DNA from 2 places in the Alteromonas sp. 07-89-2 genome. Region 2 is predicted to be linked to the other one. Evidence: predicted binding sites of a transcription regulator. Region 2 holds the regulator's gene; the other holds the start of a gene.
What was found. The regulator MetJ, encoded in region 2, represses methionine synthesis genes. The targets are predictions, from matches to a motif close to TAGACGTCTAGACGTCTA.
Positions count from the first base shown of each region.

Region 1: thrA (bifunctional aspartate kinase/homoserine dehydrogenase I) is a predicted target of MetJ. The motif match lies at 1,725-1,742, and genes of this name have one in related genera.

Region 1 covers NZ_VTYM01000026.1:11,551-14,980, forward strand. Annotated here, with positions in the region: gene F0261_RS16110 (ATP-binding cassette domain-containing protein) at 1-1,540, shown strand, start outside; gene thrA (bifunctional aspartate kinase/homoserine dehydrogenase I) at 1,917-3,430, shown strand, end outside.
Region 2 covers NZ_VTYM01000005.1:157,100-160,529, forward strand. Annotated here, with positions in the region: gene F0261_RS05615 (malic enzyme-like NAD(P)-binding protein) at 459-1,694, shown strand; gene metJ (met regulon transcriptional regulator MetJ) at 1,858-2,190, opposite strand; gene metF (methylenetetrahydrofolate reductase) at 2,352-3,239, shown strand.

The DNA.
Region 1 (3,430 bases), on a different contig from region 2:
TACGGGCGACATTATTGAAAGAGTGAAGCCTATAATAGCACTTGGGCTTCATTACCTTTCGTTAGATAGAAGTACAACAAGTATCTCAGTAGGAGAACTACAGCGATTGCGTTTGGCGACCCAGCTTAAATCGAACTTATTTGGCGTTGTCTTTGTGATGGATGAACCCTCATCAGGTCTTCACCCTCGCGATGTAGAAGGGCTTATTCGCGCGCTTCACAATATTACCGAAACGGGAAATTCGCTGCTCGTTGTCGAGCACAACCCTTACGTCATCAAAGGCGCTAACTGGGTTGTGGATGTGGGGCCGCGAGCGGGAGTTAACGGAGGTGAACTTGTTTACAGTGGGCCGGTAAAAGAACTGGCAAGCATTAAAGGCTCCCCAACGGCAGACTATGTTTTTAACAATAAAGCCCTAAGCCAGCGTATCAAACGTAAATCATCAGGGGCATTGCGTTTAAAAGACGTGTCCAGAAATAATGTCAGCCATGTTGATATTGATATTCCACTTGGCGTAATGACCTGTGTTACAGGCGTTTCCGGCTCTGGAAAATCGAGTTTGATTAGCCAAGCATTAGTTGAGCTAGTCAAAGACGGTTTAAGTCCAGTCGAGAAAGAAAGGAAGCGAGCGAAAGAAACGAAAGAGACGAGAAAAACGAAAGAACAGCTTACCGACGCCAACTCTCTTCTCGCTCAAGACACTTTTTTACACGAAAGTGAGCTGCAGCAAGGCTTTATTGAAAGCGGACTTGAAGAGTTAAGTCGTATAGTTGTGGTCGATCAGTCTCCCATCGGCAGGACACCCCGTTCAACTTTGGCAACCTATACCGGCATATTTGACCAAATCAGAGGTTTATTTGCTTCAACCGAAGAAGCAAAATCCCGTGGTTACGATGCGGGTCATTTCTCGTTTAACGTTGCAAAAGGGCGGTGCCCACATTGTGAAGGCTTGGGTGTGGTATCGGTAGAACTGTTGTTTATGCCGAGTGTTTATTCCACCTGCACCGTTTGTAACGGTCAGCGTTTTAACGATAACGTACTGGAAGTTGGTTACAACAAACATTCCATCGCTGATGTATTATCGCTTACGGTTGAAGAAGCACTATCTGTATTTAGTGGTAATCAAGTTATTACGCGGGGACTAAAAACGCTAATGAACGTAGGGCTTGGCTATCTAACCCTTGGGCAAAGTGCCACTGAGTTATCAGGCGGCGAGGCTCAGCGTATTAAATTAGCATCAGAACTTAAGCGCGCTCAAAATACCAATACCCTTTACGTGCTTGATGAACCTACAACAGGTTTACATCTTTCAGACACTTCGCTACTTATGCAGCACTTAACCACGCTTGTTGAAGCGGGAAATACGGTGGTGATGGTTGAGCACAATATGCAGGTGGCTGGGTCATGTGACCACATTATAGATATGGGGCCAGGCGCTGGTGGCGAGGGAGGAGAAATAGTTGCTGAAGGCAGACCAGAGGAGGTTGCTAAAGTCCAGCAAAGTGCAACAGCCCCATTTTTGAAGGCGAGTTTGGCTTAAAGAAAGATTTTGATTGAGTTAGGTTTGAATGATCTTAGAAATAAGTCGTTGTTTAAAGTTACTTGAGTACTAGTAAGCCAGCAAAGAAACTGCTTGAACTCGTATTTGTACCTTAAAAAGAAATAATAACTAAAGAGTGTTGCACTTTTTGCAACACAGTGTGGTGAAAACTGCGGTTGACATATAGACGTCTATACGGCAAATTGCTTGTATGAAAAAGATTCTACTTACTCGCACCACCATTATGTTAATTACCACCTTAAAAAGGGCGGTCGCTGACTAGTGCAAGTAAGCAAAAGACAACGAAAGCCCGCCTAACACAGAGCGGGCTTTTTTTTACACACGTTTTAGCATGCGTAACCTTAAGGAGCAGCATATGAAAGTCTTAAAGTTTGGGGGTTCTTCTCTAGCCGATGCACCGCGATACATGCGCGTTATGGAGATTAGCACGGCGACCCACCAAACCGACGGTGCTGCGGTTGTACTCTCTGCCCCAAAGGGGGTAACGAACGCGCTTTCACTACTATGTGAACAAGCAGCCGCGGGTGAAGATTTCCAGCCTTTATTCAATAAGTTGAACGACACGGTTACCGGCATCGCCAACAACCTAAACGAAGAACTCGACGGGTTTGCACATGCAAGCGTAGTAGACTTCATTAATAGCCACCTATCAGTACTAAAACAGCACCTTGAAGGCATTAAGTTGCTTGGTGTTGCACCTGATAATGTCGCTGCCGGTATTCTAAGTATTGGCGAGTACATTTCGGTAACGCTGTTTAGCGCTATGCTATCTGCCAAAGGTATCGCTAACCGCGTAATCGACCCGGTTAAATATGTACTTGCCGAAGGCGACTACTTAGATAGCATCGCCGATGTATCGCTAAGTAAAGCGCGTTTTTCAGATGTACCTACTGACGGCAGTGAATTTCTTATCATGCCAGGATTTGTGGCGGCTAACGAAGCGGGCGAGAAAGTCACACTTGGGCGAAACGGATCAGACTACTCAGCGGCCATTCTAGCGGCGTGTATCGATGCAAACTGCTGTGAAATTTGGACTGACGTAGACGGTGTTTATAACGCTGACCCGAATCAAGTTGAAGGGGCAGTGCTGTTAGACAAGCTTACCTATCAAGAAGCGATGGAGCTGTCTTATTTCGGTGCCAAGGTACTTCATCCGAAAACTATCGGTCCTATTGCCCAACACCACATCCCTTGTTTGATCAGAAACACACTAAACCCAGCTGCGCCAGGTACGCTAATCAGCAATGAAAAAAGCGAGGTGTGGACGTCAGTTAAAGGTATTTCACAGCTTGATAACGTCACCATGTTTAACGTTGCAGGCCCTGGCCTTAAAGGCATGGTAGGTATGGCAAGTCGTGTGTTTGAGGTGATGTCGAACGCCAATATTTCAATAAGCCTTATTACCCAGTCTTCTTCAGAATACTCAATCAGTTTCTGTATCCAAAGCAAAGACGCCAGCCGAGCGTTAACGCTTCTTGAAGATGCGTTCGCGCTAGAGCTTCAAAATCAATTGCTAGACCCCATTGAAGTGCGTCATGACCTAGCCATTGTTACTTTGGTTGGTGACGGTATGCGTCAAACCAAAGGCTTGGCAGCGCGTTTCTTTAACTCGCTTGCCCAAGCGCGGGTAAACAACGTTGCTATTGCTCAGGGCTCTTCAGAACGCTCTATTTCAACGGTAATTGAAAGCAAGCGTGCTAAGAAAGCGGTAAAGGTTATTCACCAGAATTTTTTCTCTGACCGCCATACCATTGACGTATTCCTAGTAGGGTGTGGCAATGTGGGAACCGAACTGCTAGGTCAAATTGAAAAACAACAGCCTGCATTGTTAAAACGCAATGTTCAGCTGAGAGTTTATGGCATTGCAAA
Region 2 (3,430 bases):
GGCAATTATAGCCCCATTTTACTGGTCTAATTAGTATGCCTAACCTACATTGGTATATGAGAATTCTGATCAGATATGTACACAGTGATTGGCTGTGTTAGAGTTGCGATCGGCACTTTGATAGTGAGCATTAATTCTGTGAATAATGCATTACTTTCAAGACTTGTGGCGCTTTTGGGTACATAAACCAGAGGCTTGTATCCATTAAGGTATGTGAACAAAATCAGTAAAGGTTAACGCCTAGTCTGCTTTTCCACATGCCACCTTGGGGCCTATTGATGATTGCTGTAAAACAAAGATCAACAAACCCTAGTGCTAACAACTATTTATAATCACTTTGTCATTATTTGGTTGTAACGCGCTTACGTTTATCTACCTATAACTATAACGACAATAAAATAGCTACAGAGCGTGAACGAAAACACCGATGAACCCTACATCTAAGGATACCTTTTTACATGTCAGATTTTAGACAACACGCACTCGACTATCACGCCAAACCCACACCTGGAAAAATCCGCGTAGAGTTATCTAAGCCAGCAGACAGCGTCGATGACCTTGCTCTTGCCTATAGCCCAGGCGTTGCCGAACCGGTCAGAGAAATTGCCGAAGACGCAGATAACGCCTATAAATACACGGGTAAAGGAAACCTGGTTGCCGTTATCAGTAACGGAACTGCGATTTTAGGATTGGGTAACCTAGGCCCACTGGCATCGAAACCTGTTATGGAAGGTAAAGCCCTTCTGTTTAAACGCTTTGCTGGCTTGGATGCCATTGACATTGAAGTGAAGCATCGTACGACCGAAGAGTTCATTAATACGGTAGCGAATATCGCTGACACATTTGGCGGCATTAACTTAGAAGACATTAAAGCGCCTGAATGCTTTGAGATTGAACAAGAGCTAATTAAGCGCTGTAAAATTCCGGTATTTCATGATGATCAGCACGGTACCGCTATTGTAACTGCAGCGGGCATGCTTAATGCTCTGGAAATTCAGGGTAAAAGCATAGAGAGCGCTAAAATTGTGTGTATGGGTGCCGGTGCAGCAGCGGTCGCTTGTATGGAACTGCTTATAAAGTGTGGTGCCCAGCGTGAGCGTATTTATATGCTAGACAGAAAAGGCGTTATCCATACTCGTCGCGAAGACTTAACTGAGCACAAAAAGCTATTTGCTAACAATACTGACAAGCGTACGCTTGAAGATGTAATGGAAGGCGCGGATATTTTTGTTGGTGTGTCAGGACCGGATGTTTTACCACCAGAAACACTGGCCTTGATGGCTGAAAACCCAATTGTATTTGCATGTTCTAACCCAGACCCTGAGATAAAGCCTGAACTTGCTCACGAAGTACGTAAAGATCTTATTATGGCTACCGGACGCTCGGACTACCCTAACCAGGTTAACAACGTACTGTGTTTCCCGTTTATTTTCCGTGGAGCACTAGATGTTCGTGCAACGGCCATTAACGATGAAATGAAAGTAGCGGCAGTAGAAGCCCTTCGTGCTATCACGAAGGAGCCTGTACCAGAAGAAGTACTAGCTGCCAGTAAGAGTACTAGTCTGACATTTGGTAAGGAGTACATTATTCCTAAACCTATGGACCCGCGTTTATGCGAGCGTATTGCTACCGCGGTATCTAAGGCTGCGATTGAATCTGGCGTTGCACGCGTGCCTGAAAGCCCAGAAGAATAAAATTCTGGTACATAAGGCAAAAAAATGAAGGGGCTAGTGCTCAACCTTTATTTGCTAAAAAGTGCGCTCAGAGAATACAAGTACATAAAAAACGGCGCCGTGTTGTGGGTTATCAACTAGCAATAACTTACAACAAAGCGCCGTTTCTCTTTAATACCAAATATCAGTCGTCTTCCGACACATCGTTTTCGAAGCTTGGATCAATGCCCATTTCTTCCATAATGCGTCTTGCTTCAGCCGGTACGCGATTAGGATTGTCTTTGCGCAGGTCATCATCGTTAGGCAATGGTTGACCGGTAAACGCATGTAAAAATGCTTCACACAACAGTTCTGAATTAGTGGCGTGACGCAAATTATTGATTTGGCGGCGAGTACGCTCATCAGTAAGCGCCTTAAGCACATTAATAGGTATAGAGACAGTGACTTTCTTTACCTGTTCGCTCTTCTTGCCATGCTCTGCGTAGGGGTGAATATATTTACCGTTCCATTCTGCCATTGTACTAACTCGGTCTACTCTTTTTTATGTTATGAAGAGAAATTCTAAACAAGTTCACGAAAAGGTCAATTGAGCAGTGTAAACCTCTTGACGTCTAGACATATATTCTTTAATTTAGACGTCTAAACGTCTATAAGAATACATTTTTGAGAGAAAAAGCCATGGTTTCTTACGCACAAGGTATCGATGCATTAAACCAGTCCCTGTCGGAACTGCGTGATATTGATGTATCTTTTGAATTCTTTCCGCCTAAAACGGAAGCCATGGAACAGACCCTGTGGAAGTCAGTTGAACGTCTAGCGCCACTAAAGCCAAGCTACATGTCGGTAACCTACGGCGCGAATAGCGGTGAGCGTGACAGAACCCACGACGTTGTAAAACGCATTCAGCAGCAAACCGGTGTCGCGGCGGTTCCTCACTTGACCTGTGTTGATGCTAGCCGTGATGAGCTTAAGCAAATTGCAAAAGACTACTGGGACTCAGGTATTCGCCGTATTGTTGCGCTTCGTGGCGATTTACCGCCAGGAGTAGAGAAAACAGAGATGTATGCCTCTGATCTTGTTGCCTTGCTAAAAGACGTTGCCGATTTTGATATTTCTGTTGCTGCCTATCCAGAGAAGCACCCTGAAGCACCAAATGCGCAGTTTGATTTACTAAACCTCAAGCGCAAAGCAGAAGCAGGTGCCACAGAAGCGATAACCCAGTTCTTTTTCGATACGAGTGTGTACCTTCGATTTAGAGACCGTGCAGCCGCAGCGGGTGTCGACTTAGATATCGTTCCGGGTATTTTGCCGGTAACCAACTACCAAACACTGGTGAAATTTGCGGGGTTCACAAATGTTCATGTGCCGGGATGGTTACACAAAATGTTCGACGGCCTTGATGCCGACGACCAAGCCACACGTAACCTAATAGGTGCTAACATCGCCATGGATCAGGTAAAGGTATTGGCTAAAGAAGGGGTAAAACACTTCCATTTCTATACGTTGAACCGCAGTGAATTAAGCTACGCCATCTGTCACATGCTAGGTGTGCGCTCAGGCACTTAATACATACAACAATCAGGATCGTGCTGACATTTTTGAATGAAGCACTCCTCAATAGGCGCAGTCAATGCGCCTTTGTTGTATAAAGCCTGCATTAAACTTTGCCACCAAGGCCGCCCGCAGTTACCATCTGATATAACATGTAATGAACTATCGATGCTTTATAACAGTCCGCATAGATAAGACCGCGCTGT